2 regions of the Streptomyces sp. NPDC088730 genome follow, and region 1 is predicted to be linked to the other one. Evidence: riboswitches for the same ligand, from Rfam matches in the RefSeq annotation. Region 1 holds a riboswitch; the other holds the start of a gene.

Region 1 (7,366 bases):
CGCGACCAGGCGATCTGTCCGAGCGAACGGCCTTCGATCTGGCTCTGCTTGACTCCCGTGAGTACTGCCTCCGGCTGAGCCTCGGCAGCCGATCCGGTGGTCTCGATCGGTGCGGTCACAGTGCCTTTGACCCCTCCCGCCGGCGGTGGCCGGCCCTTGCTCGCCGCGGTAACGGCCTGGCGCTTGTGGGCCGCGCGTGTTCACGTGGCTTCTGGCGTCTCGGTGCGAAAACGGTGCGGAACTCTGTGCGGAAACTCGGTGCGGTGCTCGGTGCGGTACTGGGTGCGGAAATGCGTCTGCGGAATGTCCGCCGGGGCAACCTCGTACAAAGGGCCGACGATCCCCACTAGCCGGGAGTCTTCAACGCAGTTGCGATCACCCGCCAGACCTGACGGGGAATGTTTGCTCAAACGTGATGCGGTCAGTGAGCTTCCGTTATCCGGACAGGTGGATCGAGTGAGCGGACCACTCGCCCGCTAATCCACCAGAACGGACATGACGCCCAACAGGCGTTATTGAGTGGCTATTTGGGTGACCGGGAGCGTCGCCTTGTCCGCCGGAGGGGCGTATGTCCGCTCCGGCGGGCGCACTAGTAGGTGTGCGGGGCCGGTCCGGGGGCCTGCGGATAGCCGTAACCGGGAGCGACGACGCCGCTGCGGCCGGCCGGGGCGTGCGACTCGCGGTCGTAGAACGGACGGGAGTTGCCCCGCAGCCACATCGCGACGGGGTCGTACTCGTCGGACATGGCGACGGTGGAGACCGGCAGCCCCTCCGGGACCGCGCTGACCGACTGCTGCATCATCGCGCGCACCGCGTCGACGGACGGCTGGCTCGTGTCGTACAGGTCGAGGCCGATGGCGAGGTACGGCACGCCGAGCGCGGGCTGCACCCAGGCGCGGCGCAGCGAGCGGATCGCCGGGGTGTGGTGGGCGTTCCGCGTCAGCTGGGCGTAGAACTGCGGGGTCTCAAGGGCGGGGTCGCTGATCCGCAGCGGACCGGCGGGCATCCGGTCGAGGCCGGTGGCGATCCGGCGAAGGTCGAGCCAGGGGATGCCCACGCCGCCGCCCGGGGCGTGCGGGTTGAGCCAGATGCCCCAGCGGTCGGGGAACAGCGCGCGGGCGATGTCGCGGCCGCCCACCACCTCGTGGGCCCGGCTCCAGCCGCTGGCGGCCAGCTCCTGGGCGGAGGTGACACAGGGGGCGTAGCCGAGGCCCTCGATCTCCATGTTGCCGTACTGGGCGTCGGGCGAACCGGCCCGGCCGTGCCAGAGCAGCATCCAGATCCGGTCGGCCGCCAGGGCCTGGAGCAGAGCCTCGTACGCGTCGTAGCGACCGGGCGTCACTTGGCGCAGCAGGTGCTCGACCTTTTCCCGGGCTCTCGGCTCCGCTCGACCAGGGGAGACCCCATCAGTCGCCCCCGTGCCTGACGCACTCACCCTGGTCCCGCCCCTCTTCGATCCACTGTGTCGGCCTGCCGCTCCCGGGGCACACGGGTGCGGCGCGGTGCCGAGGCACCAGCCATCAAACCAGCTTAGGTGCCGGTCATGACACCGGCTTGACGTCATGGCCCGCCGCCGTCACCCCCGGTGCGGCCGGTCAACCCGGTCCTACTCGGCGGGGCGCTGGAAGAACGGCCGGATCCGCGCCCGCATCCAGTCGGCGACCGGGTCCTGCGCCACGTCGAGCAGGACCAGGTTGACCGGCCACGGCGGCTCGACGCGGCCGAGCGCCCGGCCGAGCGCGTCCATGGGGGCGTTGCGCCCCGCGCCGTCCCAGGTCGAGAACTCGACGCCGACGAAGAGGACGGGGTCGCCGCCCTCGATGCTGGCGAGGGTCCTGCGGGCGCTGAGCACGACACCGCTCCGGGCGAACTCGTCGGCGGCGGCGGCGAGGAAGTCGACGGGCTCCTCCTTCCAGTCCGGCTCGTAGAGCCGGACCCGGCCGCCGCCGGCCGGCCCGTCGAGCACGCTGCGTCCGGCCCGGCAGAGTTCGGCCACGGCGGGCGGCGGCAGCGGCATGCCGACGACGCCGCCCGGGTTCACCGCCAGGCCGAGCTGCGGGGGCAGCCCGCGGGCGAACTCGACGGCGGGCGCCACGGTGAAGGACATATGGGTGCCGACACAGCTGAGGAACTGCTGCTCGGAGCTGAACACGGGGACGTACACCCCGCCGTCGAGCTCAAGCGTGGGCAGGTCCAGGTCGGTGGAGTCCGGCCCGCCGCCGTTGGGCAGCGGCACCCAGAGATGGCTGCGGCCGAGCACCTCCACGAGCCGGCCGCCCGCTTCCGGGCTGCCGAGCGAAGCGCCCAGTACTTCTTCTAGCTCATTGGCCGGCCATCCGCCCTGCGGGTGGAAGGAGTCCTGCGCCGGAGTGTTCACTGATTACCTCTCTAGGGCCCGTCGTCGAACTGCCGTCTGCCGCGCGACGCCATGCACGCACTCTCGCCGCCCCGGTCCCGGGCCCCGGTACGTCCAGTACCGGGGCCCGGGACCGGCACGCCGGGAAACGGGGTCTCCCCCGCTTGAGCGAAGCCGAGAGCCCGGGGAGGCACCTGACGCCGTCCGGCCGCCCTACGGGCAACGACGGCAGTTCGGCGAAAGGCCCTGGCCCCGTGCCATGCAGCAAGAGGTTAGGGCCTGTCGTCCGCGAAGGTGATCCGGGTCAGCAGCGCCGCCGCCTCGCGGTCCAGCAGGACCGCCGATACGCAGCCGAGCGGCAGCAGTCCGGTCTCGGTGTCGCGCAGCAGCCTCCGCAGCGCCCCGCGGTGCCGGGCGAACGCGTATCCGGAGACGCCGCGCCCCCGCTCGATCTGCCCGGCCCGCGCCGTCTGCGGGGAGACGTCGATCAGAACGAGGTGCAGGACGCGGCCGCGCCGCCGGGCGTCGCGGCCCAGCCAGCCGCGCACCCAGGCCTGGGTACCGCAGTCGTGGACGACGACGGAGACGCCGGAACGCAGCACCCGCCACAGCCCCCAGTAGTGGGCGACGCGGACGAGCGGACGGTAGAAGGCGTACGGGACTAACCGCGGCAGCAGGGCGGCCCAGCGGTCCCTGGTGTCCTGGGAGTCGATCACGCGGGCGGACACGGCCCGCTTGATCAGGGTCGATTTGCCGCTGCCCGGCAGCCCGGAGACCACCACCACATCGCCCGCCACGAAGTGCAGGGCGCGCGGGCTGTGCCCGGCCCGGTAGCGCAGGTCCCGGACGACGGGTCCGTGCGGGCCCCGTGCCTCCCGGGCCGGCGCACCCGGCTGTGCGGGCAGTGCGCCGTGCGCGGCCCCCGCGGTCGTCGCGTACCGCTGCAACGTCATCGCCATCCCCCTGTCGGCCGACCCACACCTGCCAAGAAGTGTAAAGAAAAGGTAATGCGGCACAAGCGCGCGACCCGCCGGATCCGGTGGGGTACCGGCGCCCCACTGACCGCGGATGCGTGCGATGATGGCCCGGCCAACTGCATAAAGGCCGCTTGAATCCGCGCGGGAGAGTTCCGGCCACAGGCCGGGCGCCGAAGGAGCAAGATCCTCCCTTGAATCTCTCAGGCCCCGTACCGCGTGGATGAGGCAGATCTGAAAAGCGAGTCGCCCCGCGGCTCCACCCAAGGTGCAAGCCGAACCCCTCCGGGGCCTCTCGGCGAACCTCTCAGGTTCCGATGACAGATGGGGAGGGATCGTCCTCGTCGTCATGCCCTGGGAGCCATATCCATGAGCACCGCCCCCCGCCTCACCGCCCTCGATGCCCTGCACCGTTCGCTGGGCGCGACCATGACCGACTTCGCGGGCTGGGACATGCCCCTGCGGTACGCCAGTGAGCGCGAGGAGCACCTCGCCGTGCGCACGAAGGCCGGCCTCTTCGACCTCTCCCACATGGGCGAGATCACCGTCACCGGCCCGGCCGCGGTGGACCTCCTGAACTTCGCGCTGGTCGGCAACATCGGCACCGTCTCGGTGGGCCGGGCCCGCTACACGATGATCTGCGCCGAGGACGGCGGCATCCTGGACGACCTGATCGTGTACCGGCTGGCGGAGACCGAGTACATGGTGGTCGCCAACGCGGGCAACGCCCAGCTGGTGCTCGACACGATCACCGAGCGCGCCGGGGGCTTCGACGCCGAGGTGCGCGACGACCGCGACGCGTACGCGCTGCTGGCCGTCCAGGGCCCGGAGTCCCCCGCCATCCTGGCCGCCGTCACCGACGCGGACCTGGACGGCCTGAAGTACTACGCCGGGCTGCCCGGCACGGTCGCCGGGGTCCCCGCGCTGATCGCCCGTACCGGCTACACCGGCGAGGACGGCTTCGAGCTGTTCGTCGCCCCCGGCCACGCCGAGCAGCTGTGGCGGGCGCTGACCGAGGCCGGCGCCTCCCGCGGACTGATCCCCTGCGGGCTGTCCTGCCGCGACACGCTGCGCCTGGAGGCGGGCATGCCGCTGTACGGGCACGAGCTGACCACCTCCCTCACCCCGTTCGACGCCGGTCTCGGCCGGGTCGTGAAGTTCGAGAAGGAGGGCGACTTCGTCGGCCGCAAGGCCCTGGAGTCCGCCGCGGAGCGCGCCGAGACCGCCCCGCCCCGCAAGCTCGTCGGCCTGGTCGCCGAGGGCCGCCGGGTGCCGCGCGCCGGGTTCCCGGTCGTCGCCGGCGGCCAGGTCATCGGCGAGGTCACCTCCGGCGCCCCCTCGCCCACCCTCGGCAAGCCGATCGCCATGGCGTACGTCGACGCCGCGCACGCCACGCCCGGCACCGAGGGCGTGGCGGTGGACATCCGGGGCAGCCACGAGCCGTACGAGGTCGTGGCGCTGCCGTTCTACAAGCGCCGGAAGTAACGGCCGCCCGCGTCCAGAAGTGACGCAGTCGCGTCTCACACCGTAAGACCATCGTTCATCAGCACTCCCCCGCGTACAGGAGAATTCAGGTCATGAGCAACCCCCAGCAGCTGCGGTACAGCAAGGAGCACGAGTGGCTGTCGGCCGTCGAGGACGGCGTGGCCACGGTCGGTATCACGGAGCACGCGGCCAACGCGCTCGGTGACGTCGTCTTCGCCCAGCTCCCCGAGGTCGGTGACACGGTGACCGCGGGCGAGACCTGCGGCGAGCTGGAGTCGACCAAGTCGGTCAGCGACCTGTACTCGCCGGTGAGCGGCGAGGTCACGGCCGCGAACCAGGACGTCGTGGACGACCCCTCGCTGGTGAACTCCGCGCCGTTCGAAGGCGGCTGGCTGTTCAAGGTGCGCGTCACGGAGGAGCCGGCCGATCTGCTCTCCGCCGACGAGTACACCGCGTTCTCCGGCAACTGAGACCCCAAGGGACCACCTGATGTCGCTTCTCAACTCCTCTCTCCACGAGCTGGACCCGGACGTCGCCGCCGCTGTCGACGCCGAGCTCCACCGTCAGCAGTCCACCCTCGAAATGATCGCCTCGGAGAACTTCGCTCCGGTCGCGGTCATGGAGGCCCAGGGCTCCGTCCTGACCAACAAGTACGCCGAGGGCTACCCCGGCCGCCGCTACTACGGCGGCTGTGAGCACGTCGATGTGATCGAGCAGATCGCCATCGACCGGATCAAGGCGCTCTTCGGGGCCGAGGCCGCGAACGTGCAGCCGCACTCCGGCGCGCAGGCCAACGCCGCCGCGATGTTCGCGCTGCTGAAGCCGGGCGACACGATCATGGGCCTGAACCTGGCGCACGGCGGTCACCTGACCCACGGCATGAAGATCAACTTCTCCGGGAAGCTCTACAACGTGGTCCCGTACCACGTGGACGAGACCGGTCTCGTGGACATGGCCGAGGTCGAGCGCCTCGCCAAGGAGTCCAAGCCGAAGCTGATCGTCGCCGGCTGGTCCGCCTACCCCCGCCAGCTGGACTTCGCCGCCTTCCGCCGCATCGCGGACGAGGTCGGCGCGTACCTGATGGTCGACATGGCGCACTTCGCTGGCCTGGTCGCCGCGGGCCTGCACCCCAACCCGGTGCCGCACGCCCACGTCGTCACGACCACCACGCACAAGACCCTCGGCGGTCCGCGCGGCGGTGTGATCCTCTCCACCCAGGAGCTCGCCAAGAAGATCAACTCGGCGGTCTTCCCGGGTCAGCAGGGCGGCCCGCTGGAGCACGTGATCGCGGCCAAGGCGGTCTCCTTCAAGGTGGCGGCGGGCGAGGAGTTCAAGGAGCGCCAGCAGCGCACCCTGGACGGCGCCCGCATCCTCGCCGAGCGTCTGGTGCAGCCGGACGTCACCGAGGCCGGCGTCTCCGTCCTGTCCGGTGGCACGGACGTGCACCTGGTCCTGGTGGACCTGCGCAACTCCGAGCTGGACGGCCAGCAGGCCGAGGACCGGCTCCACGAGCTGGGCATCACGGTCAACCGGAACGCCATCCCGAACGACCCGCGCCCGCCGATGGTCACCTCGGGCCTGCGGATCGGCACGCCTGCGCTCGCCACCCGCGGTTTCCAGGCCGAGGACTTCACCGAGGTCGCGGAGATCATCGCGTCCGCCCTGAAGCCGTCCTACGACGCGGACGACCTGAAGGCCCGCGTCGTCGCGCTCGCCGAGAAGTTCCCGCTGTACCCCGGCCTGTAGTCCGGACCTGCACATTTGCACATTGGGGCGGGGCACCACGCACACTGAGAGGTGAGCGGGGTGCCCCATCCCTTGCCCCCCGCTCCTGCCCCGCCCTTCGGGCCGACCCGGCCCGTACCGCACCACCCGGCAGACAACGGCGTCTACCAGCGCTTTGAGGAGTTACCCGTGGCCATCTCGGTCTTCGACCTGTTCTCGATCGGCATCGGCCCGTCCAGCTCCCATACGGTCGGCCCGATGCGCGCGGCCCGCATGTTCGCGCGCCGGCTGAAGAACGAGGGCCTGATCGCCCACACCGCCTCCATACGCGCCGAGCTGTTCGGCTCGCTCGGCGCCACCGGCCACGGCCACGGCACGCCCAAGGCCGTGCTGCTCGGGCTGGAGGGCGAGTCCCCGCGTACCGTCGACGTCGAGACGGCCGACGACCGGGTCGCCGAGATCCGCTCCACCGGCCGGCTCAACCTCCTCGGCATGCACGAGATCGACTTCGACGCCGACAAGCAGCTGGTCCTGCACCGCCGCAAGAGGCTGCCGTACCACGCCAACGGCATGACCGTCTTCGCGTACGACCGCGACGGCGCCCCGCTGCTGGAGAAGACGTACTACTCGGTCGGCGGCGGCTTCGTCGTCGACGAGGACGCGGTGGGCGAGGACCGGATCGTCCTCGACGACACCGTGCTGAAGCACCCCTTCCGCACCGGCGACGAGCTGCTGCGGCTGGCCCAGGACACCGGTCTGTCGATCTCCTCCCTGATGCTGGAGAACGAGCGGGCCTGGCGCACCGAGGACGAGATCCGCGCCGGTC
Region 2 (7,366 bases), on a different contig from region 1:
CTTCGGTACGAACAGCCAGTGAGGTCCCGAAGGGGCGCCGCCAGCGCATCCGAGAAGCCTTTCCCGGTCGAGGGTCACTGGAAACCACCCTCAGGGTGATTATCACTCGGCGTGCCGAGTGTGGCGATCGTTGACGCACCCCGGGTGACTGCCTACCTTCGAGTGGGCAGGTCAAGGACGGAGGTCGGCGTGGGAAGCAGCGGCGACGGTGCGGCAGCGGGTGGGCCGTATCCGCAGCAGGGGAGTACAGCCGACCAGACCATCAGGCAGCCGGCTGCGCCGGCTGCGGTGGCGGGGGGCGGCGTGGCATCGGCCAAGGACATCGGCTATCGCGGGCCGACGGCGTGCGCGGCGGCGGGGATCACTTATCGACAGCTCGACTACTGGGCCCGTACGGGCCTGGTCGAGCCGAGCGTCCGTCCGGCCTACGGGTCGGGCACACAACGGCTCTACAGCTTCAGGGACGTCGTCCTGCTGAAGATCGTGAAGCGCTTCCTCGACACCGGGGTGGCCCTCCAGAACATCCGCACCACGGTCCAGCACCTGCGGGCCCGCGGGTTCCAGGACCTTGAGCGCATGACGCTGATGAGCGACGGAGCGACGGTCTACGAGTGCTCCTCACCCGCCGAGGTCGTGGAGCTGCTCCAAGGGGGTCAGGGCGTCTTCGGTATCGCCGTGGGGGTGGTCTGGCGGGACGTCGACGCCGCGCTGTCACAGCTGCACGGAGAGCGGGTGGACACCGGCGAGACCCTGATCGGGAACAATCCCGCCGATGAGCTCGCCCGACGGCGCAACCGGGCCGGCTGACCCGGTGAGGTCCGGCCGGTACCGGGCCGTCCGGGGCCGGCGGGCGCTCGCCGCCCGGCGATTGTCAGTGCCATGGGGCAGCATCGGTTGATGTGAGAGCCGTGCCGACCATCCTGCATCTGGACATGGATGCCTTCTACGCCTCTGCCGAGCAGGCGTCGAAGCCGAGCCTGCGCGGCAAACCGGTCGTGGTGGGCGGTCTGGGACCGCGCGGGGTCGTCGCCACCGCCTCGTACGAGGCCCGGCGTTTCGGGATCCACTCGGCCATGCCGATGGCGCAGGCCAGAAGGCTCGCGCCGAACGCCGCCTATCTGGTGCCGCGCTTCGCGCTCTACCGGACGGTGAGCGACCAGGTCATGGAGCTGCTCGGCCGGCTGTCGCCGCTGGTTGAGCCACTGAGCCTGGACGAGGCCTTCGTCGACCTGGAGGCGGGCGGCACGGCGAACGACACGGCCTCCGCGCTGGCCGTCGGCGAGCAGCTGCGCGAGGCGATCGAGGCGGTCACCGGACTCAGCGGCTCCGTCGGCCTGGCGGGCTCCAAGATGCTGGCCAAGATCGCCTCTGAGGAGGCGAAGCCGGACGGGATCATGCTGATAGAGCCGGGGACCGAGCGGGAGATGCTCGCGCCCATGCCGGTGCGCACCCTGCCCGGCGTCGGACCGGCCACCGCGGACCATCTGCGGCGCGCCGGGATGACCACGGTGAACGACCTGGCAGAGGCGGGCGAGGCGGAGCTCGTGCGGCTGCTGGGCAAGGCGCACGGCAGCTCACTGCACCGGATGGCCTCCGGCCACGACGACCGGCCGGTCGTCGCCGAGCGCGACGCGAAATCGGTCTCGGTCGAGGACACCTTCGACATGGACCTGCACGACCGGGTCCGGGTCAGGAACGAGGTCGAGCGGCTTGCCGACCGGTGTGTCCAGCGGCTGCGCGCGGCGGAGCGCTCGGGCAGGACCGTGGTGCTGAAGGTGCGGCGCTACGACTTCTCGACCCTGACCCGCTCCGAGACGCTGCGCGGGCCCACCGACGACCCCACGGTGGTCCGGGAGGCCGCGGCGCGGCTGCTGGAGTCGGTGGACACCACCGGGGGAGTGCGGCTGCTGGGAGTGGGCGTCACCGGGCTGGCCGACTACACCCAGGAGGATCTGTTCGCGCAGGCGGCCGGCGAGCGCGCCGCGGCCGGGCTCGCCGCGGCCCTTGCCGACGCCGAGCGGGCCGGCGGTGCGGAGACCGGAGGGGACGCGGGAACGGACGAGGGCCGGCCGGAGCCCGGAGAGGCGGAACCGGAGAGCGCGGAGCAGCTCGCCGCCCGGCGCTGGCCGGCCGGACACGACGTGCGCCACGACGCCCACGGCCACGGCTGGGTGCAGGGCAGCGGGGTCGGCCGGGTCACGGTGCGTTTCGAGGAGCCGGATTCGGCGCCCGGCCGGGTGCGTACGTTCCGTATCGACGATCCGGAACTCCGGCCCGCCGATCCGCTGCCGCTCGTGCGGGACCCGGCCGACTACTCGTCCTGGCCGGCCAGCCTGCCGAAGTCCCGGTCCGGGGCGGTCTCCTCGGGCGGGGAGTCCAGACCGTAGTGCCGGTAGAGCTGGAGCTCCTGTTCCGGCGAGAGGTGCCGGCCGACCCCGAAGTCGGGTGCGTCCTTGATCAGCGCGCGGTCGAAGGGGACGCGAAGCGTGTCCTTGACGAATTCGCTGGGTTCCAGCGGGACGAAGGCGTCCCGGCTGAACAGTCCGGTGCGTACGGCCGCCCACTCCGGCACACCGGTCGCATCGTCGAGGTACACCTCGTCCACGGTTCCGATCTTGGTGCCCTCGCGGTCGAAGGCCTTGCGGCCGATCAGGCTGCGCGGATCGATGTCGGTCTGCACGGTCCCTCCCACTGGTCGCGGGTACTCCACAGGAACCACAGAAGTGCAGATCCGTGGGGTTGGCCACTCGAAATCTACGCCCGGCACCCCGCTGGTACGCTGAAGGCGGCTGCTTACCCCGTGCGGGAGAGTCCTCCGGAACGAATCCGGAGGCGCCGAAGGAGCAAATCCTCCCCGGAATCTCTCAGGCCCCCGTACCGCACGGACGAGGTCACTCTGGAAAGCAGGGCGGGTTCCGCACGGCACGGGTGCCGAGTGGGTCCCTCCCTCACCGACGGTGAAAGCCGGTGCGCGCAGTGGCACCGGTGAAGCTCTCAGGTTGAGATGACAGAGGGGGAGGCCGTTCGGGCACCCCGCGCCGCGGTGCCCCTCGCAGGTCGTGACAGACCAGGAGGCCTCCACCATGACCCCCCGTCGCACTTCGCTCTCCCAGCTCGAACAGGGAATCCCGTTCGAGCAGCGTCATATCGGTCCCGACGCCGCGGCGCAGGCGAAGATGCTCGCCCAGGTCGGTTACGGCTCGCTCGACGAGCTCACCTCGGCCGCGGTGCCCGACGTCATCCGGAGCGCCGAGGCGCTGCGGCTTCCCACGGCCCGCACCGAGGCCGAGGTGCTGGCCGAACTGCGGGCGCTCGCCGACCGCAACCAGGTGCTGGCCCCGATGATCGGGCTCGGCTACTACGGCACGTTCACCCCGCCGGTGATCCTGCGCAACGTGATGGAGAACCCCGCCTGGTACACGGCCTACACGCCGTACCAGCCGGAGATCTCCCAGGGCCGCCTCGAAGCCCTCCTGAACTTCCAGACGATGGTCGCGGACCTGACCGGACTGCCCACCTCCGGTGCCTCGCTGCTCGACGAGGGCACCGCCGCCGCCGAGGCGATGGCGCTGGCACGGCGCGTCGGCAAGGTGAAGAACGGCGTCTTCCTGGTCGACGCCGACGCCCTCCCGCAGACCGTCGCCGTGATCCGGACCCGTGCGGAGCCGACCGGTGTCGAGGTCGTCGTCGCCGACCTGGCCGACGGCATCCCGGCGGAGATCGCGGAGCGCGGCGTCTTCGGCGTACTGCTGCAGTACCCGGGCGCCTCCGGAGCCGTGCGCGATCTGCGGCCCGTCATCGAGCAGTCCCACGAGCTGGGCGCGATCGTCACCGTCGCCGCCGACCTGCTGGCGCTCACCCTGCTCACCTCGCCCGGCGAGCTGGGCGCGGACATCGCGGTGGGCACCACGCAGCGCTTCGGCGTGCCGATGGGCTTCGGCGGACCGCACGCCGGCTTCATGGCCGTGCGCGAGAAGTTCGCCCGCAGCCTGCCGGGCCGTCTCGTCGGCGTCTCCGTGGACGCGGACGGCAACAAGGCCTACCGGCTGGCCCTGCAGACCCGCGAGCAGCACATCCGCCGTGAGAAGGCCACCAGTAACATCTGCACCGCTCAGGTGCTCCTCGCCGTGATGGCCGGCATGTACGCCGTCTACCACGGCCCCGACGGGCTGCGGACGATCGCGCGGCGCACCCACCGTTACGCCGCGATCCTCGCGCAGGGCCTGCGGTCCGGCGGCGTGGACGTGGTCACCGCCTCGCACTTCGACACGCTGACCGTCCGGGTGCCCGGCCGGGCCGCGGAGGTCGTGGCCGACGCCCGCGAGCGCGGCGTGAACCTGCGGGTCGTCGACGGCGATCTCGTCTCGCTCGCCTGTGACGAGACCACCACACGTACGGAGATCGCGTCCGTCTGGGCGTCCTTCGGCGTCACCGGTGACATCGAGGCGCTGGACGCCACGACCGCCGACGCGCTGCCCGAGGGGCTGCTGCGGACCGACTCCGTGCTGACCCACCCGGTCTTCCACCAGCACCGTTCCGAGACCGCGATGCTGCGCTACCTGCGCAAGCTCGCCGACCGTGACTACGCGCTGGACCGCGGCATGATCCCGCTCGGCTCCTGCACCATGAAGCTGAACGCGACCGCCGAGATGGAGTCGATCACCTGGCCCGAGTTCGGAGCGCTGCACCCCTTCGCGCCGGCCGAGCAGGCCCAGGGCTTCCTGACGCTCATCCGTGAGCTGGAGGAGCGGCTGGCCGAGGTCACCGGTTACGACGCGGTGTCCATCCAGCCGAACGCCGGTTCGCAGGGCGAGTTCGCCGGACTGCTGGCCGTCCGGGCGTACCACCGTGCCAACGGTGACGAGGGGCGGACCGTCTGCCTGATCCCGTCCTCCGCGCACGGCACGAACGCGGCCAGTGCGGTGATGGCCGGTATGCGGGTCGTCGTGGTGAAGACCGCCGACGACGGAGAGGTCGACATCAAGGACCTCCGCGCCAAGATCGAGCAGTACCGCGACGAGCTGGCCGTGCTCATGATCACCTACCCGTCGACGCACGGTGTCTTCGAGGAGCACGTCGCGGACATCTGCGCCGAGGTGCACGACGCGGGCGGTCAGGTGTACGTCGACGGCGCCAACCTCAACGCGCTGGTCGGGCTCGCCAAGCCGGGCCACTTCGGCGGCGACGTCTCGCACCTGAACCTGCACAAGACCTTCTGCATCCCGCACGGCGGCGGCGGCCCCGGCGTCGGCCCGGTCGGGGTGCGCGCGCACCTGGCGCCATACCTGCCGAACCACCCGCTGCAGCCCGCCGCCGGTCCGGAGACCGGGGTCGGCCCGATCTCGGCCGCGCCGTGGGGCTCGGCCGGCATCCTGCCGATCTCCTGGGCGTACGTACGCCTGATGGGCGGGGAGGGCCTGAAGCGTGCGACGCAGGTCGCCGTACTCGCCGCGAACTACATCGCCAAGCGCCTGGAGCCGCACTACCCGATCCTGTACAACGGCCCGGCCGGGCTCGTCGCGCACGAGTGCATCGTGGATCTGCGGCCGATCTCCAAGGCGACCGGCGTCAGCATCGACGACGTGGCCAAGCGGCTCATCGACTACGGCTTCCACTCACCGACCATGTCGTTCCCGGTCGCGGGCACGCTGATGATCGAACCGACCGAGAGCGAGGACCTCGCGGAGCTGGACCGCTTCTGCGACACGATGATCGCCATTCGCGCCGAGATCGAGAAGGTGGCCTCGGGCGAGTGGGCCGCGGACGACAACCCGCTGGCCAATGCCCCGCACACGGCTGCCGCGCTGGGCGGTGACTGGGCGCACGGCTACAGCCGTGCGGAGGCGGTCTTCCCGGCCGGGGTCACCGCCGCGGACAAGTACTGGCCGCCGGTGCGCCGGATCGACGGTGCGTTCGGTGACCGTAACCTCGTCTGCTCCTGCCCGCCGCTGGACGAGTACGACAACTGACGGGGCCGACGTCGTGGGCGTCGGCGGATGACGCGGAACTGCGTCGGGGCCGGTGCGGAGATCTCTCCGGGCCGGCCCCTCCCCGTATCTGCCGCGGTCAGGCGGCCTTCATCACCCGGCCCGTTCCCAGCGGCCGGTGGGGCGCGATGATCTGCCCGTTCGGGAGCAGCTCACCGGTGTCCTCGAAGAGCAGGACGCCGTTGCACAGCAGGCTCCAGCCCTGCTCCGGATGGTGTGCCACCGGGCGGGCTGCCTCCCGGTCGGCTGAGTCGGCTGTGGGGCAGGGTGGCTGGTGCTGACACATGGCTGGGTTCTTTCGCTGCGTTGAGTTGAGTGTCCTGCGGCTTGAAGAGGTGTTCATGGCCGCCCCCCGTATCGATCGGTCCGTTCCCAGTGTTGCCCCACGGGCGTCGTTCCGCAGGGATTTCGCGGCAGCGCTGCTTCTCCTCTCATGACGCGTCACCCGGCCGGACGGTTCAACGCAACTGCCCTGTCACTTCGGGTGGTTCGGGGTGGCCGGATGGGGCTAGTCCGGATGGGGCGCGGATGCGCCCCCGCGCGCTGTGCCCCGCCACCGGAACCGGAGGCGGGGCACAGTGAAGTGAGAGGGCCGGAGGTCAGGCCGGAGAGCCGAGGAGAGGGCCGGGGCCGGGTGTGATGCGGGTGGTGATCACTGGAAGCAGCTCGGCGACCCGGTGCGGACGGTGTGCCGCGATGCCCGGGGGAGCGGGAGCCAGTGGTACCAGCAGATCGGCGGGTGCGGGGGAGCCGGTGGACGCGTCGGCCTCGGTGTCCTCGTGCAGCCACAGCGCCAGCATGTAGAGCTCGGGGATGGACAGCAGCCTCGGCTGGTAGTGCGTGCTCGCCGCCTCCGCCCGGCGCAGGGCGAGTTCGGTCGAGGCGACGTAGGGGCCCTCGAAGAAGTGCGAGAAGGTCCAGCCGTCGGGGGTGAGCATGGTGTCCGCGGCGGCGACCGCCCGCTCCGCGCCGCGGATCTGGAAGCGCCAGGCGGCGAGCCGGGTGGTGGGTGTGAGTCCGTCCGGTCCGCCGCGGTCCAGCACGTGTACGGGGAGCGGGTGTTCGGGGCTCAGGGGGCCCTGGGCCGACCGCAGGGCAGGTGTCCGGGCCTCGCGGACCGCGGTGGGTGAACCGAGTGCCGCGAGGACGCTTCTCAGCGCGGGCGCGGGGGCCGGAGGAACATGCAGGGGCATGGTGGGTCGCCTCTCACTTCGGAGACACGGTGGAGCGTGGGCGGGTGCAGACGGCGCTGTCGGCGGGCGGGGCCAGAGGAGGCCGGTGACTGAGCCGGTGCGTCAACTCTCTGCCCCGTTCGCGGAGTTTATACGACACGTGTTCACGCGGTGATTCCACTAGCCGCCACCACTATTGCCGGCAAG

The links. Region 1 has a riboswitch for glycine ahead of gcvT (glycine cleavage system aminomethyltransferase GcvT). Riboswitches for the same ligand answer to the same signal wherever they lie in the genome.
Region 2: another riboswitch for glycine. It lies ahead of gcvP (aminomethyl-transferring glycine dehydrogenase); the one in region 1 lies ahead of gcvT (glycine cleavage system aminomethyltransferase GcvT).

Annotation. Positions count from the first base shown of each region.
Region 1 covers NZ_JBIVLK010000003.1:44,178-51,543, forward strand. The annotation lists gene ACIP89_RS12170 (ABC transporter permease) at 1-119, opposite strand, end outside; gene ACIP89_RS12175 (enhanced serine sensitivity protein SseB C-terminal domain-containing protein) at 590-1,435, opposite strand; gene ACIP89_RS12180 (enhanced serine sensitivity protein SseB) at 1,607-2,377, opposite strand; gene ACIP89_RS12185 (AAA family ATPase) at 2,629-3,309, opposite strand; glycine riboswitch at 3,466-3,558, shown strand; gene gcvT (glycine cleavage system aminomethyltransferase GcvT) at 3,700-4,815, shown strand; gene gcvH (glycine cleavage system protein GcvH) at 4,908-5,285, shown strand; gene glyA (serine hydroxymethyltransferase) at 5,305-6,561, shown strand; gene ACIP89_RS12205 (L-serine ammonia-lyase) at 6,730-7,366, shown strand, end outside.
Region 2 covers NZ_JBIVLK010000021.1:7,872-15,237, forward strand. The annotation lists gene ACIP89_RS34575 (bifunctional nuclease family protein) at 1-22, shown strand, start outside; gene ACIP89_RS34580 (MerR family transcriptional regulator) at 190-807, shown strand; gene ACIP89_RS34585 (DNA polymerase IV) at 900-2,387, shown strand; gene ACIP89_RS34590 (PRC-barrel domain-containing protein) at 2,312-2,680, opposite strand; glycine riboswitch at 2,794-2,890, shown strand; gene gcvP (aminomethyl-transferring glycine dehydrogenase) at 3,084-5,969, shown strand; gene ACIP89_RS34600 (DUF5999 family protein) at 6,067-6,273, opposite strand; gene ACIP89_RS34605 (hypothetical protein) at 6,587-7,180, opposite strand.